One region of the Anaerobacillus sp. MEB173 genome, then DNA from elsewhere that is predicted to be linked to it. Evidence: predicted binding sites of a transcription regulator. Region 1 holds the regulator's gene; each other region holds the start of a gene.
The links. Region 1 encodes Rex, which represses fermentation and respiration genes when NADH is low (regulators of the CRP and FNR family bind a similar motif). Its sites were predicted from a motif close to TTGTGAAATATTTCACAA; they were not measured.

Region 1 (6,129 bases):
AGAAAATCCTCTTTCATTAAATGATCTTTTTGTAACACTCTTCTCACATCATGATCAGTGACTGACTGAAACACGTCGTCAAAAGGTATTGTCTTTAATTGTTGGTAAATCGGATAAAAGCTCAATGAATTACTCCCCCTCCAGTTTTCTTATCATCCCATCACTCTAGCAGCGTGTTCCTTAACGTAAAAATCCAGTTAATGGTGAAGATGCTTTCGCTTCTACTGCTGTTGCTCCCATTCCTGACAAGAAAGCTGTTCTTCCCGCTTTTACACTGTAAGCAAATGCTTCTCCCATTGCTACAGGATCTCCAGCTGTTGCAATCGCTGTATTGACAAGTACGGCTGCTGCTCCCATTTCCATTGCCTCTGCGGCTTCCGATGGTTTCCCAATCCCTGCATCAACGATAATTGGAACGTTACTTTCTGCAATCATAATTTTTACAATCTCTTTTGTTCTGAAACCACGATTTGTTCCAATTGGTGCTCCTAATGGCATGACTGCTGCAGCTCCTACTTCTTCAAGCTTCTTTGCCACCATTAAGTCCGGACTCATGTAAGGTAAGACAACAAAGCCTTCACTCGCTAAAATTTCGGTAGCTTTGATCGTCTCATAATTGTCTGGAAGTAAATATTTCTGATCTGAAATCACTTCGATTTTGATCCAATTTCCCATTCCTGCTGCTCTGGCAAGACGAGCAATTCGTACTGCTTCATCAGCTGTTCTTGCTCCTGATGTATTCGGAAGTAAAACCATATGATTAGGAATGTGCTTCATAATATTTTCTTGATTTGATCCTAAATCAACGCGCCGCATGGCAACCGTAATCACCTGTGAACCTGAGCTCTTAATCACATCCGGAACAATCGCATCATTACCAAACTTTCCTGTTCCGATAAATAAACGGCTTGATAGCTCTACCCCGCCAATTACTAAATTATCATTCATTACAAAAAACCTCCCCCAGAGTGTTCAACATAAAAACAAACAAAAAACCGCACTGAATTATGCGGTTACAAAAAAACTGCTCCTGCGTCTACCAGTATCGCTCCGGTGTTGGCTTCCTCGTCGCAATAAAAACTGCTCCTGCGTCTACCTGTATCGCTCCGGTGTTGGCTTCCTCGTCGCAAAGCTGCAAGGTAGCGTAACAGGTCGAAGCTTCGCTGGCATTATCCAGATCAGGTTAACGGTCGATAACAAGATCAGTCATCCTCTCAGCCTAGTCTTCTAAGCTCCCGTATCATTACTATATCATTCTTTTTAGCAATATGGTGTGAGTTCTCTCACTATTTAGGCTGTTTTCGTCCCTTTCTTTTGATCTTCTCTGTTCCTTCCTCCTAATAACCATCCAGCAGGAATTGATAGTAAGGTCAGAATCCCAATTACAATAAAGCCTTCATTAATCGCTTGTAAGCTCGCAGCATCGAAAGGAAGATCTTGCACAATCAACTGCACTCGACGAACTTCAAAGTAAATAGAGACAAAAACAATACCAAGTGCAGAACTCATTTGTCTAAACACACTGTTCATAGCTGATCCTCTTGAGACAAGCTGTTCAGGGATCGCATTCATTCCAGCCGTCGTTGCCGGTGTACTACTTAAGCCAAACCCCGCTCCCCTTACTGCCATTAGAAGAAAGATTACCCAAAGTGCTGTACTCACATCCATTAAGCCAAGCAGAATTGTACTAACACCAATAATGACCAAGCCTACTGTAACAGCAACTCTAGCGCCACTTTTATCCATAGTCTTACCGCTGACTGTCATAAAGATCGCCGTAAACAATGCTGACGGTAAAAATGTGAGGCCAGTCATAATGGCACCATAACCATACACATTTTGTAATAATAATGGGATAAGGAAAATCCCTGCAAATAACCCGATCGAAAGGATCCCTGATACAATGACGCTATACGTAAACGTCGAAATCCGAAAAATTGAAAGATCTAACAAAGGGTGCTGAACATGTTTTTCTATATGAGCAAACAGATACAGACTAAGTGCCCCAACAAGAAGTAAAAGGATATTCATCGGTTCGAGTAAATGTTCCAGCTTTGAAATTCTAGCTAACGCATATAAAATCAACCCAACACCTAGGGTTACCGTTAGAAAGCCCCACTTATCAAATGTCAGCTTTGCACTATTTTTTGATTGCTTTAGGCAGAACACAGCCATTGCAAGACCTATCAAACCTGTTGGAATATTGCATAAGAACAAATATTGCCAACTTCCCATTTCGATTAAAATTCCGCCCAGTGTTGGCCCAATTGTTGGTGCCATCAGCGCTGATGTACCATATACACCAAGCGCAAAGCCTCGTTCGTTACGCGGAAAAGCAATCACAATTAAGGCCATCGTAATTGGCAGCATAATCCCGCCAGCAATCCCTTGCAGTCCTCGAAAGAAAATAAGTGAAGACAAGTTCCAGGAAAAAGAACCTAAGATAGAGGCAATTGTAAAAAGAACTAAACCGAAAATATAGAGGTTTTTATTTCCCCATTTATCACCTAAGTATCCCGTTAATGGCATCGTCACACCCATCGTAACCATAAAAATCGTAATTACCCAACCTGTGGCAACAGCGTCTGACTCAAACACTTTCATTAACTGTGGAACAGCTGGATTTAACATACTGTTATTTAGGACAAGAGTGAATGAACCAACTAATACGGTTAGTAGAACAAGCCATTTTTCTGGTAGTTTATTCATGCTGTTTCGCCATCCAATCATTTCGTAATTCGAAATATATCATCATTGCTATTTTAGCATTGTATTGTCCTTTCAGCACTAGAATACATTTGCAGTTATCCAAATGAAAAAAAACCACGTTATACTAGACGTGGTTTGAATCTTTCTTCTGTTGTTCCTCATATTCCTTTTCTGCTTTAAGCACCTTTCGATACGTAACATAAGATATCCAGATACTAATTTCATATAAAAGAAGTAACGGGCCTGTGACCATAAGGTGAGAGATTAGTTCTGGCGGTGTGATAAACCCCGCAATGACTAATAAAATAAAATAGGCAATTTTACGAGATTGCACTAAAAACTGTGGAGTCAAAATTCCTAATCTAGTTAAGAACATAACAACCACGGGCAACTGAAACAAAAGACCAAATGGTAATGTTAATTGAAACAGAAAAGAAAAGTATTCGTTAATTCCGTATTGTTCAGTAATATTTAATTGAACTGCTAACCTCCCCATGAAACCAACTACAAATGGGAAGAGAATGAAATATGAGAACGACAGTCCTGCTATAAATAAAAAGAACGAAATTGGAATATAAGAAAGTGTCGCTCTCCGTTCAACATCACGAAGGCCCGGACTAACAAAGGCCCATAGCTGATATAATGCTACTGGTGATGATAATAACAATGCTGTCAAGAAAGCAAAGTTCATATATACCTTTAAAGGATCAGTTAAACTAAAGGCGTTCATTGGAAGGCCTTCTGCCGTTGGTGCACTTTGCAAAAATGATATGAGTGGTGTCGCAAGGAAGAATCCACCGATAAGAGAGAGAATAAAAAATACGACAACAATAATAAGACGTTTTCTTATTTCCTCTATATGCTCATAAAGCGACATCCCGTTTTGTTCCATATGAAAACCCTTCCTATCTCAACAATTACTTTTCTGATTTCTTTTTATCATCATCGTCATCTGCTAATCCCTTTGTTGCATTTTTAAACTCACGAAGTGTATTTCCAGCTGCTTTTCCTAATTCCGGAAGCTTTTTAGGGCCAAAGATAATTAGTGCAACAATAGCGATTAAAGCGATACTACCTGCGCCAAGTGTTCCCACGACATTCACCTCCTATAAAAACGATTCTTTTTGTTATTCAACAAACTAGACTGGATAATGTTTTAAAAAATAGATTAACGATTGTAGCTCAACAGATAAATCAATATGGTGAACCCGAATATGTTCAGGAACAGTTAATCTTGCTGGTGTAAAATTTAGAATACCTTTTATTCCTGAATCGACAATACGATCGGCTATTTTTTGTGCCGCTATTGCTGGTACAGTTAATATTGCCACAGTTACTTCAGGGTCAAGGATTTTCTCGAAATCATCAAGATGGTAAATCGGTACAGTCCCCATGTTTGTACCAACTTTTTCAGGAGCAACATCAAAAGCCATTTCTATTTTTGTATTATTATTTTTTTGAAAGTTATAGTGTAAAAAAGCTGTACCTAGATTCCCTACTCCAATCAGTGTTACTTTTGTTAATTCATCTTGATCTAACGTTTTTCGAAAAAAAGATAATAGATAGTTAACATTATATCCATACCCTTTTTTCCCTAACGCACCGATGTAGGAAAAGTCACGTCTTATTGTTGCTGAATCAACTTTAACTGCTTCACTGAGTTCTGAGGAAGAAACACGATATTTCCCAGAGCTTTGCAAATTCTCCAAGAACCGATAGTATAACGGTAACCTCTTTGCGGTTGCTTGTGGTATCTTTGTTTGATCAAATTCCATAGCATTCCTCCAACTTCTATCCGTCAGACTGAATTATTACATATCTACTTGCTCTCTACGATAATCCCCACTTTTTCCACCTGTTTTTTCTTTCAAGTAGGTTGGTCCAATCACCATTCCTTTATCAATGGCTTTGCACATATCATAGACGGTTAAGGCTGTAGCAGAAGCTGCCGTTAATGCTTCCATCTCTACACCTGTACTCCCTTTTGTTTTCACTTGAACATCAATATTTAGTATGTGCTTATCGCCTTCTTCTTCCCATGAAAAGATAACATTAACACCCGTTAAGGCAAGCGGATGGCACATTGGTATCCAATCAGCTGTCTTCTTAGCTGCCATAATACCAGCAACTTGGGCCACACCAAGTACATCACCTTTCCCAATTGAACCCTCTTCTATTTTTGTGTAGATTTCTTTGCTCACTACTACACTTGTATGGGCAAAGGCAGTTCGAACAGTCGTTTTCTTATCAGAGATATCAACCATCTTGGCACGACCTTGTTCATTAAAATGTGTAAATGATGACATGTTAATATTCTCCCTTCTTCTATCTATTGTACAACATTTCTACAAATCTGTAAGCGTTCTGATTACTAGTTCAAAAAAAAAGTTGACACAAATTGGGCCGAGCATGAATTTTTACGAGTGTTGCCTGTCTCTCGACCAATACTGTACACTAAAATAATAAAGACATCATTAGTCTAACACGATCTCACTATTTTTAGTGTAAGAAATCGCACAACCTTTATGTAGGGATGGATGAAAAAATGATTATAATGCAATGTGTTCAATTATCAAAATCGTTTGGTGCTGAGCCAATTTTATCGAATATAAAGTTAGAAGTTCAATCGAGGGACCGAATTGCTCTGATTGGGAGAAACGGTGCCGGCAAATCAACATTATTAAAAATTATTACAGGACAGATGTCGTTTGATTCTGGTGAGTTAATTATTCCAAAGGATGTTAAGTTAGGATATTTAGCACAAGACACTGGGCTTGAGTCCAACCTCTCGATTTGGGAAGAAATGCTTGCTGTCTTTCAACCTCTGCAGAAAATGGAACAAGAGCTTCGTCAATTAGAGGGGAAAATGTCCGATAATAATGTTTTGAATAACCCCGCTTTGTATGAAAAAGTCTTAAAAGACTACGATGAATTACAAATAAAATTTAAAGATCAAGGCGGTTATCAATATGAAGCGGATATTCGAAGTATTCTTTCTGGTTTAAAATTTTCTACATTTGATTACTCAACGAAGATTTCTACATTAAGCGGCGGACAAAAAACGCGGTTAGCTTTAGCAAAGTTACTATTAACAAAACCTGAGTTATTAGTATTAGATGAGCCCACAAACCATTTAGACATTGAAACACTAACATGGCTCGAGCAATATTTAGTAAACTATGACGGTGCGATTTTAATCGTATCCCATGACCGGTACTTTTTAGATAAAATTGTTACGGTTGTATATGAAATTTCAAATACAAAATCAACTAAATTCCACGGGAACTATAGTGATTACCTAGAGGAAAAAGCAAAACGTTATGAAGTTGAACTTAGGCAATATGAAAAGCAGCAAGAAGAAGTGGCTAAACTTCAAGACTTTATCCAACGAAACATCGCCCGGGCTTCAACAACGAAACG
Region 2 (6,129 bases), on a different contig from region 1:
GCTGCAACTAATGGTACAGTCCAGATAATCAATTGAATCATATCACCCCAGCTGCTTACTTCCATTGCAGCAATTTTACGAGCCTTTTGATATACTTTTCCTTCAGGTGTGTCAGTGACTGAGAAGTAATAAATCACACCATAGATAAGACATAATACTCCTGAGAAAGCGATAGCATAGCGCCATCCTTCATCTCCACCAAACATTGAAATTGCTACCCATGGTAAAATCATTGCAGCTGCAGCTGAACCAAAGTTTCCCCATCCTGCATAAAACCCTTCGGCAAAGCCAACGCTTTTTGGCGGAAACCATTCCGAAACCATTCGAATTCCAACAACAAAGCTTGCACCAATACAGCTAAGTAATAAACGAGCAACTAATAATTGTGTCCACGTATCACCAAATGCGAATGCAAATGTTGGAATCGCCATAACGATTAATAATGCTGAGAACACTTTTCTTGGTCCGTATTTATCGAGTAACATCCCAATAATAATACGCGCAGGTATTGTTAAAGCTACATTAATGATAGCCAAAGCTGCGATGTGGTCCATTGTTAGCCACCCGAGGGAATCAACCATCGTGGTGGCTAATGGAGCCATGTTAAACCAAGCAAAGAAGGAGACGAAAAAGGCAATCCATGTTAAGTGTAAGATTTTTGTTCGTTCATTTTTAAATTGAAAAATATCTGAAAAACTCATCGCTACCGCCCTCCCAAGAGACGATTTTATAAGGAAATTAACATTTCACTTCCGCATTTTTACGTGAATAGAAGTACCACGTTACTAACAAACTGACAACATAATATCCGATAAATAAGTACATAGCTAAGTTTGCACCACCAGTTGTCTCAATTGACCAACCGAAAATTTTCGGAATAAAGAATGCCCCATATGCTGCAATTGCTGCTGTGAACCCAAGTACTGGTGCTGCTTCCTTCGGTGGGAAAATATATGGAACCATTGTAAATGTTGATCCGTTTGCAATTCCCGTTGTGATGAATAACAACATAAACATTAGTAAGAATCCTGTGAAGCTACCTGCATTTAAGAAGTAAATAACCCCAAATGTTGCAAGAATCATTACTACAACATCCCAAAATGTTACTCTAGCTCCACCTAATTTGTCAGAGATCATACCTCCAATCGGTCTAGCTAAAGCACCAACTAGTGGACCTAAGAACGCAAATTGTAAGGCATTTACTTCCGGAAATTCTGTTCTGATTAACAGTGGAAATGCCGCTGAGAACCCGATAAATGATCCGAAACACATAATATACAGAAACGTCATAATCCAAGTGTGTTTGTTCTTAAAAATTACTGTTTGTTCCTTAAAAGAAGCTTTTGCTGTTGGTAAATTATCCATTCCAAAAATGGCTGCAATTACTGTTAAGATAATTGGTATAACCCAGATAAATGCTGCATTTTGCATCCATACTTGTGCACCGTTTGATAATTCTTGAGATGAACCAGCAAATGCACCGAAAATACCGATTGTCACTACTAATGGAGCTAAAAATTGAACTGCTGATACTCCTAAGTTACCAATTCCAGCATTTAGTCCTAATGCCGTACCTTTCGCCTTCTTCGGGAAGAAGAAACTAATATTTGACATTGAAGAGGAGAAATTACCTCCACCAAAACCACAAAGTGCGGCTAAAATTGCCATTGTCATAAACGATGTTTCTGGATTTTGAACTGCAAATCCGATTCCAATTGTTGGTATTAATAATGAAGCAGTACTGATTATTGTCCAGTTTCGCCCACCGAATATCGGTACAACGAATGTATAGATTAATCGGAATGTAGCACCCGTCAAACCAGGTAAGGCTGCAAGTGTAAATAATTCCCCAGGTGTAAAATTGAAGCCTACATCATTTAAGTTAACAGCCACTACTGACCAAATTTGCCATACCGCAAATGCTAAGAAAAGTGCAGGTATTGAAATCCATAGATTTCGATTTGCGTGCCGCTTTCCTTCAGACTCCCAAAACTGTTCATCTTCCGGATCCCATCTTGTAATTCTTGCCATGATTTAATTCCCCCTAAAAAACTTTAATGAAATAATTTTTAATGAAATAATTATTTGTTAAGTTAAATTATTAATTAGTATAAAGGCCTTTGTTTAACTTACTTTAATCATAAAGGAGTCAATCCCTTGCTGGTGTGAAATTTCTCACATATTATATGGTGTTCAAAAAATGTTCAATATACTGAAACAAAATTGATAAAATTTTATTAAAATAATAAAAGCTGACTATCTAATTTCTAGTCAGCTTTTGTACTTTATTAATTTAATATTCAAGTTTGCGCCAATAGAAATAGGTTATTAACGCAATAACAGCAGAAATCATTCCAACAATCGATAATGGAGCAATTGCTTCATATTCATGTCCATAGTAGTGCTGTACACTTAAATGTAACATAAACACATTAACAATAACGGTTAGAAAAATGATCGCCCAACATATTTTTTTAGCCATGACGATACTTCCTTCCTACTGCGTATACTACTCCAGCTTCAACTTCAAGCTCAATTAGAGGAAGTTCACGTTGAGGCGGTCCTGAAATTGGGTGTCCAGTACCGATATCAAAAGATCCTTTATGACAAGGGCATAACAAAATATCTTTTTTTTCTTCATAAAATACAGGACATTTTAAATGTGTACACGCATTGTTATAAGCGGCAAGTTTCCCCTCTTTTGAATGAACGAGTAAAGCTCCATCTTCTTCGGTTGGATAATGAAACGTTACTGAGGAACCTTTTGGGACATCAGCCAGATCGGCAATTTTGACACGGTTACTATCAGCTACTGCTTTTTCTTCAGCACCTAACATCGCCTTAAGTGAAAAAGGTAATGTTGCAATTCCTAAAGCTACAGATGCCCCAACAGCAGATTTTAGAAATGCTCTTCGATTATATTTTAAATCATCATCTCGGTTTAAATTATCAACGAGATTGATCATATCATCATTCGTATCTTTTTGATTACGACCTATTTTTTTCTTTTCGGTCATCTTACTCTCCTCCATTTCTAGTCTAGCTCCAACTCCTCATCATTCGAAATCATTTTGCTTCAGACAAGGCGTTTCCGCTTTTCTTAGTCTGAGTAAACCCCGAAAAACTCAGGAACATATTTCCACTTATCTTGTTCAGTCGGTTTCTTACCTTCCACAAGATTCATTTGTGTACGACGGCGGCGTAATGCCTGCATTTCATCAAAGTCAATAAAGCGAATCGCATCACTTGGACAAACAGATGCACACATTGGTGCAATATCATGCTGCGTGCGGTCATAACACATATCACACTTGTACATTTTATTCTCTTCAAAATCAAACTTCGGTATTCCAAATGGACAACCAAATGTACAGTTACGGCAACCGATACACTTTTCCTCCATCGCTGAAAGAACGACACCTTCATCCGTAATTTGGATCGCATTAGCAGGACATACACGAGCACATGCAGGATCCTTACATTGCATACATAGCATTGGATATGTTTGACGGCTCTCCATAAAGTCAACATACTCTACATAGTTACGTTCTTTCATGTCATGACCGCCACATTCACGACAAGCTGCCTGACATGAACGACAACCAATACAACGTTCAAATTCTAAATACATAATTTTATTCATAGTAGTTGTTCCCCCTCATTGATTTCTTCCCGAACACACATTTATATAGGATAATATAAGTTTAGAGTTGATAGTTTAGAGTTTAGAGTTATTGAGGGTTAAGGCATCGAAGCTCTAGTAAGAAAAACGTCGAAGCAATTCAAAACCAACTCTAAACTCTACACTCTAAACTCTTCACTGATCTTTTTACGCTTTCTCCATTCTAACTGCACAAACTTTAAACTCTGGCATACGTGATATTGGATCTAATGCAGGATTTGTTAATTGGTTAATTGATAACTCTTTCCCCCAGTGATACGGTACAAATAAATGATCATTACGGATTGCTTTTGTTAAACGGACATCTAATACCATTGATGAACGACGAGTTGTTAAACGTACTGTATCACCGTTTAATAGGTTGTATTGACTCGCAAGTTCAGGATGAATCTCAACATAAGGCGTAGGACATTGTTCCATTAAGAAATCAACACGGCGAGTCTGGTTTCCTGATAGGTAGTGGAATACTACACGTCCAGTTGTTAATGTTAAAGGATAATCTGTTGATGGTACTTCGCCAGGCTCATTCCATTCAACAACTGCCAGGTTTGCCTTTCCGTCTTCTGTACCAAATTTCTCTTTGAACATCGTTGGTGTTCCAGGGTGACCTTCTTCAGGACAAGGCCAGAAGATACCATTTTCTTTTTCTAAGCGCTCATACGTAATTCCGTAATAATCTGCTTTTCCACCTTTAGAAGCTAATTTGAACTCTTCAAAAATTTCAGGAACATTTTTATATGGGAAGAAGTCCCCTTTGCCCATTCTTTCAGCAATTAACTTCATAATTTCCCAATCCGTTTTCGACTCACCGATTGGATCTTTTACTTTTTGAATACGGATAACACGACCTTCAATATTTGTTGTTGTCCCTTCATCTTCTGCCCATGTTGATGCCGGAAGTACAACATCAGCAAATTCTGCTGTCTCAGATAAGAAGAAGTCACTTACTACCATGAAATCTAACGCTTTGAATGCTTTCCATACATGCTCATTGTTTGGAGCCGATACTGCAGGATTACTACAGATAACATGCATTGCACGAATTTTTCCTTTTAAAATTTCATCCATCATTTCATAAGCAGAGACACCAGCCTTAGGCATTTCCTCAGGCTTAATTCCCCAAACACCTGCAACATATTTAACATGTTCAGGGTTTTCAATTTTACGGTATCCTGGTAATGCATCAGCCTTTTGACCATGCTCACGTCCACCTTGACCGTTACCTTGTCCCGTAAATGTTGCAACACCAGAAGCAAATTTACCGATTTGACCTCTTAGTAACGCCATTGACGTATATAGTGAAACGTTGTCTACACCTTTTGTTTGCTGTTCAATTCCACGAGCGAACATGACGACTGAACGTGGTGATTGACCATAAATGTGTCCTGCTCTTAATAGCTTCTCAACTGATACTCCAGTGATTTTTGACGTGTACTCAGGTGTAAAGCGCTCAACATTTTTCTTTAATTCCTCATAGTTATTACAACGCTCATTTACATACTCTTCATCAACATAGCCTTCCTTAATAAGAATGTGCATCATTCCATTTGCCAGTGCAGAGTCTGTACCAGATTTTAAATCCAAATGTACATCAGCAATACGAGCTGTTGGTGTTTCTCTAGGGTCAGCAACGATTAGCTTTGCACCTTTGTCTTTTGCTCTCCAGAACCATTGAATACTTGTCGGATGACACTCTGCTGTATTTGTTCCACCCATAAAGAAACAGTCTGTATGTTCAAGCTCAGTCCATGGCAATGTTGATCCACGATCAATTCCCAGAGTTTTCATAAAGCCTCCAGCGGCACTACTCATACAAAAACGACCGTTATAATCAACATAGCGAGTACCTAATGCAACACGAGCATATTTCCCTACTAAATAACACTTTTCATTCGTCATTGATACTCCACCGTAAACTGATAAAGCATCTTTTCCGTGTTTCGCTTGAAGCTCTTTAAAATTCTTTTCAATTAAATCAAGTGCTTCTTCCCAGCTAGATTCTACAAACTGACCATTTTTCTTTATTAAAGGTTTTGTAATACGATCCTTGTGATCGACCGTTTGGTAAGCTGTTACCCCTTTAGGACACATTTTCCCATTCGTTACTGGCCAATCGTAACGAGGCTCTACCCCTACTACCTTACCTGTTTTTTCATTTAAACGGATGTGCATTCCACATTGCATTCCACAATAACAACAATGAGTTGTAATTAGTTTTTCACCTTTATGTTGTAAATTCTTTGTACCTTCTTTTACGTAAAACTTTGTCATACTGTTACCTCCTCTTTAGACTTCTCCTCAGTAGACTTCTGTTCTTTTTTGTTTAAGTTATAAAAATCATCTGATCGTTTTTTTCCAAATCCAGAAATATGAAAGCCATTATTTGTTTGTACAGGTCCGAATGGATCACCTTGTGGTCCTTCCATATTCATCTGTTTCATTACACG
Region 3 (6,129 bases), on a different contig from region 1:
TGTGATGACGATTTCTTTTTCAAGTCCTTGATTGTGATAGCCAATCGTATCTTCTATTTCTGCTATGATCTTTATATGGTGATCTGTCTCTACACTAAATGTCACTTTACTATTTTCTATAAACATTGTGGGGTCTTGTCCATCAAGCTTTCGGTAAAGTGTATTCCCGCTTTTGTAATAAGAGATTGTTTTCGGATCATCAATCGAACCAGAAAAAAGGATTAAGCGATCAGCGCTATCAATATAGGGGAATAATTGCCCTTCGTACTCCCCTCTTTTACTCGTACGAATATCATTGATCATCACATCAATCTTATGACGTACATCTAGCTGCAGCTCCGACTCTTCAATAGTGCGACTACTGCTAATTAAACCCTCCCGAAAAAAAACCATCAGTAATGCACTTACTACCGCGATTAAAGCAATTGTTACAAGGATTTCAACTAAGGAGATTCCTTTTTCACTACGAAGCACACTAATTATCTTCTTCATCATCAGTTACACCTTTTCGTAGAATTGTCGCTTTTTCTAGCGGCCGTTTACCAGAAGAATCGCTCACTGTAACGACTACTTGCAACATTTCTTCGCTTGGATACTCTTCATAGCCAAATAGGTCAACGTTAATTTCATAATGAGAGTCTACCGTTATTACAGCTGCTAATGATTTCTCATTATTTTTAATTGCTAAGACCTCACTGTACGATGCTGCTTTTAACTGTTCAAGCACCTGAACAGCAGCAGAATTCGCTTCAGTACGATCCCATGATGAAACAATACCCGCTCTGCCACTCATAAGGACTGAAATAATTACGGTTAAAGTTACCGTGAGAACAAACAGTGCGAAGAGGAGTTCAAGTAACGTCGTTCCACGGGAGTTAAAATATCTTTTCATATAGCACCTTTTATTTTTTAACTTGTGGGCTTTTCTGGAGCTTCGACTATTCCTGTGATCTGATTAATAGAATAGCCTTTATCAGCTCTTTCCCATGGATCCGTAGGTACCACATCAATATAATTTTCAGTTTTAAGCTCATCCACACTAGTAGGAAAACGCCCCTTATCAAAATGAAACCGTTCAGTTGCTGACTGTATCAATTTTACATTTGCCGCATTAGTCGATTCTTTCGCATCATCTAGAGTAGTCGTCAACCTTGGAATAATTAACAGAGCCAACACTGCCAAGATCGCAATGACAATTAACAGCTCGATTAATGAAAAGCCTCTTTCTCCTCGTAGTATTTTAAAAAGTTTCTTTTTCATTCTCATGTTTCTCACTCTCTTTCTACTAAGCTTTTATATTACTTATTTATTAAAAGCATGCCATCATACATTGGGAGCAGGATGCCGACGATAACTCCGCCAACGACAATACCAATACTAACGATGAGGATGGGCTCAATTAACGAGATGAATAGATCTATTTTTTGCTCTAACTCTCTTTGGCTGTAAGTGGCAACATCTGTTAACAGCGTGTTTAAATCTCCAGTGTTTTCACCGACTCGGAGCATAGATATTAGCACAGGAGGAAAGAGCCCTGATTTATCCAATGAGGAAGCAATATCGGCTCCTTTGCGAATTTCTTCTCTTGCTCGGTCGATACTTTTACTAAAGTAGCTATGATTGACGATCTTTGATGTCATCGCCAGTGATTCATCAACCGAAATGCCGCTTTCATATAAATCACGTAAAGACTGACTGAAGCGGTAGACCACTGTTTTTGTTACTAAATCACCAACTAGCGGTAATTTCATTAAACTATAATCAATAGCTCGTCTTCCTGATTCGGTTGTCCCCCATTTGACTCCAATTACTGTAAGGATGATCAACGTAATAAAGAGGATGATTCCTTGATTCGTTATAAAACGATTAATTACTATTAAAATCTGAGTGATCAATGGCAACGGTGTATCAGTACCTTCAAACATTCCAATAAAAGTTGGTAACGCAAATGTTATTAATCCAAAAATCATTGCATTAGCAAAAATAATAATTACAATCGGATAAGCAAGGGCGCTTTTTACCTTCGATCGAACCTTATGATCGTTTTGAAAGTTTTCCGCAAGGACATTTAATGTATGGTCCAAATCACCACTGACCTCAGCCGATCGCAACATATTAACAAAAATAGGCGGTAAATGATTGTTATGTTTTTCAAAAGCACCTGCTAGTGTTGAACCATCAGCAATATCTTCTGAAATTTGCGGTAACATCTGTTTTAATGTCTTATCCTTTACTAATCCTCCAATGGTATTAAGCGCTTCGATAATCGGTACACCAGTACGAACCATCGTGCTAAGCTGGCGGCAAAGTACGGCGAGTTCTTTTAAAGAGACTTTTTTTTCAAATAAATTACGATCATGCTTCTTTTCTTCAACACGAGTGACGGTGTAGCCTGTACCTTCTAGCTTGCGAACAATTTCTAGTGGAGAATGCGCCTCCATCTTACCGTTAATCCGTTTGCCATAATTATCTCTGGCAAAAAACTTGTAGCTTTGCACCAATGTTCCCCCCTTCTATTGATAAAGAATACGAAGCACCTCTTCAACAGATGTAAGACCTCTACTAGCCTTGATCATACCGTCTTCAATAATTGAACGATAATCCTGCTTATTTTTAAGTAGCTGTGTTGCTACCTCTTCTGCAGCATTTCGATTTATGAACACCCTCATTTCATCATCTACTTTGATTACTTCCTGAACACCTAATCGGCCCCTGTAACCTGTTTGCTGACAATGAAAACAACCTTTTCCTTTGACAAAGCTACTATCTTTAAATTGATCGAGTAAACCAAGCCGTTCAAAGACGCTCTGGTCAATCTCAACTTCTTCCTTACATTTTGAGCAAACTTTACGGACAAGACGCTGGGAAATCATTCCCTTTAATGAAGAGGAAAGAAGGTACGGTTCAATCCCCATGTTTAAAAGTCGATAAAAGCTGCCAATCGCTGTATTTGTATGCAAAGTACTTAAAACAAGGTGTCCAGTTAACGCAGCTTGCACAGCAACTTTTGCAGTTTCTTCATCTCGAATTTCCCCTACCATAATGATGTCTGGGTCTTGCCTTAGCATGGTGCGAAGTCCCGAAGCAAAGGTAATCCCCGTCTTAAAATTAATTTGTGTTTGGTTGATCCTTGGAAGTACGTATTCAACAGGGTCTTCAATGGTAACAATGTTTTTCTCTAAATTATTTATTTCATTTAACATGGCATATAGTGTCGTTGTTTTCCCACTACCGGTAGGTCCTGTAATAAGGACGATGCCATGGGGAAATTTCAATATGTCTCTTAACATTGCTAAATGGTCTGGTAAAAACCCAAGTTGGTCAATTTCAATAATTTGTTCTTTTTCTAATAAACGCAGAACAACTTTTTCACCAAAAATGGTTGGAATTGTCGACATCCTTACATCAACAGAGCGTCCATCTACATTAAGATGAAAACCACCATCTTGCGGTTTTCTTTTTTCTGTGATGTGCAAATTTGCCATAATTTTCAGACGGGAGATTACAGAAAACTCTAAGTTCGCAGGTACAATTAATGTGTCATACAAAATTCCATCAATACGATAACGAATAATTACTTCTTTTTCATGCGGTTCGATATGAATATCACTTACTGACATCGCTAAACCTTTACTAATCATCGAATGGACAAACAAAATTGTCGGTCCATCCTCTTTATGTTCTTCTAATAATCTATCTTCCTCAGATCGTTTTACTTGCTCATTTTCATTCACAAATTTGTTAGACTGTTGCGGGAAATAGTAACGATTTATTGCCCATTCAATGTCTTTTCGGTCACCTACTACAACTTCAATGTCATAACTTGTTAAGATGTGTAAATCATCAATAATTGATAGATTCAGTGGATCAGAGATCGCTACAGTCAAAACGTGATCTGACAATGAAATCGGTATGACTAAATACTTTCTTGCAACCGTTTCGCTAATTTTATGAATCGCTTCTTCATCTATAGTTGTTTGATGAATCTCAATATACTTGAGACCTAACTGCCTGCCGATGGCCATAACTAGTTGTTTTTCATCTATTAATCCATTTTCAATTAAAATTTCACCTAGTGGTTGATGGTTTTCACGCTGTCGTTCTAAACAGTCGGTAAGCTGTTGTTCTGTTATTGCCCCATCTTCTATTAATAGCTGTCCAATCCGTTTATGTTTTCCCATACATTCACCAGCCTTTAAATTACTTTTACAGCAGGAATCCCATTAGTGAAATTTGACCTATTTACACTCTAAGTACAGGGAGACTACTACTAATATTTGGCAACTCAATATTAGCACGAATATAAACTAATAATTAATACAATTTTTGAGATTTTTGTGAATCGTTCGACAAAATTTAGTAAATATCCACTTGACAATAAAGTCTTTAGACTAAAATCTCCCAATATTTCGATATTAAATTTTACAAAGATGTGAAATATTGTCAATAAATGACTGTTAAATTAAGATGTGATATTTGTCACATTTTTCCTTACCATCGTTCATTTACACTAATGTAAACAGATCAATTTTCCTATTTTTTTATAAAATTAGATTTTGGAGGTGATTGGTATGGAGAAAAAAACAAAACAGGAGGCGGAAAGAAAAATTTCGATAGACGTTCATGAAGAGCCGATTAAGGGGACACTTTTCTCTGTTTTTGTTATTGGTTTTATTATTCTCATAACCTGGGTATCAGTGTTTAACCTTTTTATTTCGAGATTGTAATTCTGATATAGAAAGTGAGGGAATAGATTATGCATTTACATCGATACGAAAAATACTGGCTAACATTCAGTATAGGGATGTTATTTGTATTTTTACTTGTTCTAGGAATCAGTGCATTTGCGCAGGGGAACCAACCTCCCAGTCACTCTACTACAATTGATCCTACCCAAGTTGATGTTACAGCACCATTCGACAATCCTGGCTTAGAAAAAATTGATGATCAAACATATATCGCTAACATTGTTGCAATGGCATTTGGTTATATGCCGAATAAACTTGAAGTTCCAGTTGGTTCAAAAGTGATCTTTCGAGTGACAAGTAGAGACGTGATTCATAGTTTTACCATTCCAAAAACAAATGTGAACATGATGATCGTGCCTGGGCACGTCGGCCAAGTTGAACATACTTTCACTGAACCCGGTGAATATTTAGTCTTATGTAATGAATACTGCGGTACAGGCCACCATTATATGCAAATGAGAATTGAGGTGACAGAATAATGAAGACAGCCATTTTGAAATCGGATACTTTCGAGGAAGTGGTTAAAATTCATAAAGGCGACATAAAATTAACCCTTGGGCATATGTATGTTGCGTTTATTGTCTTTTTTCTCGGTGCTCTAGCTGGACTATTGCAAGGATTAGCACGTGGTGGGGTTATTGATTTACCAGCAGGGATTAACTATTACACATTATTAACAGCTCACGGTGTTTTCTTAGCACTTGTTTTTACAACTTATTTTATCTATGGCTTTTGTTATGCTGGTTTAAGTAAAACAATGGGATCGTTAAGTGATGGTGCTCGCAAAACAGCCTGGGTCGGCTTCATTACAATGATTATTGGTACAGCGATCGCTGCCGTACTAATCATCATTGGTGATGCCAACGTGCTATATACATTCTATCCTCCCCTGCAAGCAAATCCATATTTCTATGTCGGCTTAGCATTGTTCGTTATTGGTAACTGGATTGGGGCCATCGCCATGCTTAAGCATTACTTCGCATGGAGGAAAGCCCATCCCGGTGAAAAAACTCCATTATTTGGCTTTATGACGACTGCAACAATGCTATTATGGATTTTAAGTACACTTGGTGTCGCAGCTACAGTTGTTTTCCAAATGATTCCTTGGGCATTTGGCTTTAGTGACAGAATTAACCTTCTACTAAGTCGTACTCTGTTCTGGTATTTTGGCCATCCTCTCGTATACTTCTGGTTAATGCCTGCATATATCGCATGGTATACAGTAATCCCGAAGATCATCGGCGGGAAAATCTTCAGTGATTCACTCGCACGTCTAACATTTATTTTGTTCCTTGTTTTCTCTTTTCCTGTTGGACTACATCACCAATTAATGGAGCCCGGAATTAGCGAGTTTTGGAAGTATATTCAGGTTGCCCTTACT
Region 4 (6,129 bases), on a different contig from region 1:
TAAGAAAGCTAACATTTACTGATTCAACATCACCAACTAAACCGAGCTTTTCTTTATTAATTGGCGTTGCCTTAAGTAGCTGACCATCACAGCCTGACAATCCGATACTATTTAATCCTGCAACTTGTAACTTATGAACCAAATGTTTATTTACCTTGCCGCATAATACCATTTCAGCAACATCTAGTACTTCTCCCGTTGTTTTTCGTAAACCATCAATAAATTCACTTTCAACGTGTAACGTCGTTAACATTTGGTTTATTTCCGGTCCACCGCCATGAACGATAATCGGAATCTGTTCATTCTCTTTTAACGCTTTAATACTTTCAAAAAAACTGTCAGAGAGGTTACTGATCGTACTCCCTCCACATTTCACAACAACAATCTCGCCCATGAGCTCACCTTCTTTAATGTATAATTGATAGTTTATAATGAATAATTAAAACCTTCTAAGATATTTCAGAGAAGTAATTCAATACCTCCCTGAAACACAAACAACAATTCTAAATTATAAATTATAAATTCTAAATTAATTACGTTCTATACCCTGCATTGATTCTCACGTAATCATACGAGAGGTCGCAGCCCCAAGCTAAGCCGCTACCGTTCCCTACGTGTAAATCTACAATAATCGTAATGTTTTCATTTTGAAGATATTCTTTTGCTTCTTCTTCAGAAAAAGCAACTGGTTGGCTGTTTTTTAATGTAACAATCGGCCCAAGTGCAATGTCAATCGTTTCAGGGTTAATTTCTGCCCCGCTGTAACCCACTGCACAAATGATTCGGCCCCAGTTTGCATCAGTTCCAAAAATTGCAGTTTTCACAAGATCTGAACCTACGATTTGTTTGGCAACCTTTCCTGCTTCCTCATCATTTATTGCACCATTCACTTGAACTTCTATTAGTTTTGTCGCCCCTTCACCATCGCGAGCAATTTTCTTCGCTAATGATTGAGCCGTCTTTTCTAAAACTAATACGAACGTTTCCCAATCTGGATGTTCTTTAGTTAGCGGCTTATTCTCAGCTAATCCACTTGCCATGACAACAACCATGTCATTTGTTGATGTATCACCGTCAACTGTAATACGGTTAAATGTTTTATTTGTCACTTCGCTTAGTGCGACTTGAAGCCATTCTGGCTCAATATTGGCATCCGTTGTAATAAAGCCAAGCATTGTAGCCATGTTCGGATGAATCATTCCTGATCCTTTTGCAGCACCGGCAATCGTCACTTCTTTTCCATCAATATCGGTTTGAAAGCAAGCATTCTTTATAACTAAATCCGTTGTTAAAATCGCTTTGCTGAATAATTCAGCTCCTTCAACTGATGATTCTGGTTGTAACTGAGAAATCCCTGCCGTTACTTTATCCATTGGCATTGGTTCACCGATGACTCCAGTTGATGTGACCGCTACATAATGTTCCGGTACGTTCAAGGTTAATGCCCCTTGCTTTCTCATTTCATACGCATCGTTTTCTCCTTGTTTTCCTGTGCATGCATTGGCATTTCCGCTATTTACGATTACAGCTTGCAGCTTTCCTTCTTTGGCGATACTTTCTTTCGTCACTTTTAAAGGAGCTGCCTGTATTTTATTCAATGTATATACAGCCGCACTGCTAGCGGGTACTTCACAATATATGGCGCCCAAATCTAATTTATCTTTCTTAATTCCAGCATAGACTCCTGTAGCCGAGAATCCTTTCGGTGCTGTAATACTACCATCTTCCACTACTCTGACTTCAGCTTGTTCTTTCTTCGTTCCCACCGTAAATCACCTCTGAAAATACTTTCTTTTTATGGATAAACTGGAATTAAATCAAGTCCTGTTTTTTCATCAATTCCCATCATGATATTTAAATTTTGTACAGCCTGCCCGGCCGCACCTTTCATTAAATTATCAATGACCGACACAACCATTATGCGGCCGGTTCTTTCATCATACGTAACGCCAATATCGCAATAATTAGAGCCGTAAACTTCTTTAGTAGACGGATATGCTCCTTGCTTACGAATACGGACAAACGGCTCTTTACCGTATTGCTCGTTATACAATTCTCGTAATTGTTCTTCTGTCATTTCTTTTGTTGCTTTTCCATACATGGTAGCCATAATTCCTCTAGTCATCGGAACTAGATGTGTACTGAACGTAATTGGGGAATCCAATTGATCCCATCTATTTAACATTTGCTCAATTTCAGGAATATGCTGATGAGCATTCACTTTATATATTTTAAAATTATCATTCATCTCACTGTAGTGAGTAACCGCTGACGGTGAACGTCCAGCCCCTGTTACCCCAGATTTCGCATCAATGATCAGCGAATCTCTTTCAATTAATTTATTTTGAATTAGTGGTGCTAAACCTAGCAATACTGCTGTAGGATAACAACCAGGGTTAGCTAATAGACTAGCAGTCTTAATCTCTTCTTTACACCACTCTGGCAAACCATAGATCGCTTCTTTTAACGTTTCATCATTCGCTGCATTTTTTTTGTACCATTTTTCATACAAAGAACGATCCTTTATCCGTAAATCCCCCGAGAGGTCGATTACTTTTACACCTTTATTTATAAGCTCTGGACTTAACTCAGTTGAGATACCTGATGGTGTAGCCATAAACACTACATCCACCGTTTTCGCAATCTGATCTGTATCAATCTTTTCTAATATAAGATCCGTTTTATTTATAAGGTGGCCATAACTATCTTGAATCGGCACACCGTATTGGGATGATGAGTGAATTGACGAAAGCTCAACTTCTGGATGATTATGTAATAACCGTATTAATTCCGCTCCCCCATATCCAGTTGCTCCGATAATTGCTACTTTCATTTTTTTCACCCTCTTAATAAATTTGTATGTGAAGTTTATTATAAGGATGAATAAAAATAAAATCAACTGTATTTTTATTTTTTATTAGAATTTTCATTATAAAACAAGTAATAAAAAAATCAGGTAACTCTTTTTTGCATAAGAAAAAGAGTTACCTGATTTTTTCACACTTCATTTTTATCAGAGATAAGTTGAAAAAAAGAGAGCCATGTTTCATCAACCAGTTTGTTAATTTGTTCTTTTGTTGCATCATCAATATGGATACCACCAGTTATGACAGTTGTCTTCTTATTAATTCCACACCATACTTTTGCCAAATCAATAAACAACTCTTCCTCTTTATGATGCGGGAAACCATGACTGATAATATTGACGCGATCATTTATCCAGTTAGCTATAACAACTGCCCCTATGTGAGGCTTTGTCCCCCCCGTAACTACAATAACGTCATCCTCACCAGTACGGATTCGATTACAAGAAATCACTTTTCATACCCCCTTTAACTCATAATTTACCAAACAACCCCTTTTCAAGATGTGAAAACTATCACAGAATAGTAAAAAATGCAAATAATACGCACTTAATTGATAATGGGAATCAATTGTGATAAGTATCACTGAATGGTTATTACATTTTAAACTATACTTATCTCAGAAAAGCAAAAACATTTCATACTAAGGATGCAATTCTTTTCTATAAGATGATGAATAGAAAGGGGGTTATCTTATGGGTAGTAAAGGAAAGGTATATGAACTAGATGTCCGTGAAGATTTGAAAAATAAATTAGAACCTTTTCAAAAGATCATGGCAGTTGTTAAACAAGTTGAAGCTGGGGACACTTTCATACTACATTCAACCTTTAAACCAAAGCCCCTCCAAACGTTATTAAGGACAAAAGGCTTTACTAATGACGTTGAAAAAATTGCTGACGATCACTTTATAACAACTTTTATTAAAAAGGAAGAGAAGAAAGGTTTGTTCTCATTCTTTAGAAAAAAGAAAAAAGATAACACGGACTGGGATAACTTAAAGCCACCAGCTAAAGTTCCCGATCCAGTAAAAATAAAGGAGGTTTCTGCAATGGAACCATATCGCTTAGATAATCGTGGTTTAGAGCCACCACAACCAATGATGCGCACATTAAGTCAATTAGAAAAAATGAATGATGGTGAAACACTTATTATTCGAAATGACCGGGTGCCCGTCTTTCTCATCGAGGAATTAAAGCAATTAGGTTATGGATATTCACATATGGAAATGGACGATGGCTCGGTTGAAATTACTATAATTAAGAGAGAGGGATAAGATCATGAACTTCGGCGGTGGAATGGGTCAAGGTGCCTTACAGAATTCAAAAGGTGCATTTTACTTACCATTTGCTTTTATGATTACAGGATTCCTATCACTGCTCATTTTCTCTGTGCTGATTGTCTTTTCCGGTGATACGTTTAGTTTCACAGAAGTTCGATTACCATTTGCAATAGGAATAGTCCATTTATTCATTTTAGGATGGGCGACAATGCTCGTGATGGGGGCAGTCTACCAACTTGTTCCTGTAGTCATTCAAAGTGAATTATATAGCACAAAGCTAGGAATGATTCATTATTTTGCGTTTACTGGCGGCCTAGTCGGTATGCTACTCGGTTTCTTTCAATTTAATTTAATTACGCTGGCAATTTCAGCATCACTTGTCGTTATTGGAGTTCTGCTTTTTATAACTAATATCGTCATCACAATTATAAAAACAAAAAACTTCAATACGATTATTTTTGCAACGTATAGCGCTTTGTTTTATCTACTTCTAACTGTTGTTTCCGGATTGCTTATGGCGATAAACTTTGGACATCCGTTTTTAAATGGTTTGCACACGTCAATATTGGCAGCACACATTTGGTTTGGATTAGTTGGCTGGTTTCTTTTTTTAATTGTTGGCTACAGCTTTAAGATGTTACCTATGTTTTATTTGTCACATGACTTTCCAACAAACTTACAAAAATGGATTTTAATTTTGTTCCATGTTGCACTACTGATTATTACTGCAAACTTCTTTCTTCAAGCAGGATTTATGTTGACTTGGATTGGTTTTGTCGTGTTTCTTGCCGGCTTACTTGTTTACAGAGTCCATGTACAGCAGATTATTAAAACCCGCTTCAAAAAGAACCCTGGTAAAGGAATATTAGTTACGGTTCGAATTCTTGATGGATTTATTGGTTTAACAGGTATCGCGATTGTTCTTTTAATGATTCAACCGCAACTTTTTTCTAATTTAACATTCCTTTCAATCATTAGTTTAGTTTATTTATTTGGATGGGTTAGCTTAACAATTTTAGGATATACATCTAAAATTGTTCCATTTTTATGGTGGACATTCCGCTTTGGAAATCAAGTTGGAAGAGAACAGGTGCCATCATTGCATGATTTAATTGATGAACAAAAGGTATACGTCCGCTTTATCGGTTGTGTAGTGACATTACTTATTCTTGCAGTCGGTATGGCGATTCAATTACCTCTTCTCATAATTATCGGACAAATTAGTTTTGGACTTGCTACCATCTATTATTTAGTCCATGTATTAGCTGTATTTACGCATTCATAATTCAAAGGAGGAATTTCAGATGGCTGAATTCGTATTAAATAATGAGGAAGTATTAAAAGTATTAGAAACAGTAATCGATCCTGAGCTAGGTGTAGATGTTGTCAATCTAGGGTTAATTTATGACGTAAAGATTGAAAACGATGGTGTTGTAGATATTAAAATGACATTGACAACTCCTGGCTGCCCGCTTCACGATATGATGACAACTGGTGTAAGGTCTGCAGTTCAAACATTACCAACTGTTAATGCTGTTAATGTTGAAGTTGTTTGGGAACCGCAATGGACACCAAAAATGATGAGCGAAAAGATTCGCAGCCGATTCGGCGGCGAATGAAAAACAAAACCTCTCCACTTTAGGAGAGGTTTTTAACTTTCAACTATTAACTATTAACTATTAACTTACCCCCCACTTACAGGCGGGATGATCGCCACAACATCATTTTCATGCAAAATGGCATTATCCTCAACAAACTCCTCATTTACAGCGATCATGACGTTGTCGAGTGAAGGAAGAGAAGAATACTCTGCCGAAAGTTTTTCACGTAATTGTGCAACAGTTAGTGAACTTGCTTCCATGCTTAATTCTCTTTTCCCTAATGCCTCTTCAAAGGCAGCAAATAATAATACTTTAATCATGATAAATGCTCCTCTTCTGGCTTACCTGTCGGGTAAGGTGTTCTCTCTAATTGATCACCAATCC

Region 2: the regulator Rex is predicted to act here: its motif matches at 2,164-2,181, upstream of ACJ2A9_RS16370 (NarK family nitrate/nitrite MFS transporter).
Region 3: the regulator Rex is predicted to act here: its motif matches at 4,336-4,353, upstream of ACJ2A9_RS22705 (cytochrome c oxidase subunit 2A).
Region 4: the regulator Rex is predicted to act here: its motif matches at 3,368-3,385, upstream of ACJ2A9_RS11990 (DUF2249 domain-containing protein).

The regions. Positions count from the first base shown of each region.
Region 1 is NZ_JBJMAU010000027.1:7,868-13,996, reverse strand. It holds gene thiH (2-iminoacetate synthase ThiH) at 1-125, opposite strand, end outside; gene ACJ2A9_RS22465 (thiazole synthase) at 181-948, opposite strand; gene ACJ2A9_RS22460 (MDR family MFS transporter) at 1,291-2,709, opposite strand; gene tatC (twin-arginine translocase subunit TatC) at 2,834-3,601, opposite strand; gene ACJ2A9_RS22450 (twin-arginine translocase TatA/TatE family subunit) at 3,627-3,803, opposite strand; gene ACJ2A9_RS22445 (redox-sensing transcriptional repressor Rex) at 3,849-4,484, opposite strand; gene moaC (cyclic pyranopterin monophosphate synthase MoaC) at 4,521-5,015, opposite strand; gene ACJ2A9_RS22435 (ABC-F family ATP-binding cassette domain-containing protein) at 5,255-6,129, shown strand, end outside.
Region 2 is NZ_JBJMAU010000009.1:5,139-11,267, reverse strand. It holds gene ACJ2A9_RS16375 (NarK family nitrate/nitrite MFS transporter) at 1-701, opposite strand, end outside; gene ACJ2A9_RS16370 (NarK family nitrate/nitrite MFS transporter) at 739-2,031, opposite strand; gene ACJ2A9_RS16365 (hypothetical protein) at 2,294-2,482, opposite strand; gene ACJ2A9_RS16360 (Rieske (2Fe-2S) protein) at 2,475-3,017, opposite strand; gene ACJ2A9_RS16355 (4Fe-4S dicluster domain-containing protein) at 3,101-3,643, opposite strand; gene fdhF (formate dehydrogenase subunit alpha) at 3,830-5,953, opposite strand; gene ACJ2A9_RS16345 (MFS transporter) at 5,950-6,129, opposite strand, start outside.
Region 3 is NZ_JBJMAU010000029.1:1,134-7,262, reverse strand. It holds gene ACJ2A9_RS22730 (pilus assembly FimT family protein) at 1-492, opposite strand, end outside; gene ACJ2A9_RS22725 (type IV pilus modification PilV family protein) at 476-892, opposite strand; gene ACJ2A9_RS22720 (competence type IV pilus major pilin ComGC) at 910-1,266, opposite strand; gene ACJ2A9_RS22715 (type II secretion system F family protein) at 1,299-2,498, opposite strand; gene ACJ2A9_RS22710 (GspE/PulE family protein) at 2,514-4,181, opposite strand; gene ACJ2A9_RS22705 (cytochrome c oxidase subunit 2A) at 4,572-4,727, shown strand; gene ACJ2A9_RS22700 (cytochrome c oxidase subunit II) at 4,757-5,227, shown strand; gene ACJ2A9_RS22695 (b(o/a)3-type cytochrome-c oxidase subunit 1) at 5,227-6,129, shown strand, end outside.
Region 4 is NZ_JBJMAU010000005.1:34,705-40,833, forward strand. It holds gene argB (acetylglutamate kinase) at 1-394, opposite strand, end outside; gene argJ (bifunctional ornithine acetyltransferase/N-acetylglutamate synthase) at 534-1,766, opposite strand; gene argC (N-acetyl-gamma-glutamyl-phosphate reductase) at 1,796-2,833, opposite strand; gene ACJ2A9_RS11985 (hypothetical protein) at 2,998-3,318, opposite strand; gene ACJ2A9_RS11990 (DUF2249 domain-containing protein) at 3,560-4,138, shown strand; gene ACJ2A9_RS11995 (hypothetical protein) at 4,143-5,429, shown strand; gene ACJ2A9_RS12000 (metal-sulfur cluster assembly factor) at 5,449-5,763, shown strand; gene moaD (molybdopterin converting factor subunit 1) at 5,829-6,065, opposite strand; gene ACJ2A9_RS12010 (molybdenum cofactor biosynthesis protein MoaE) at 6,062-6,129, opposite strand, start outside.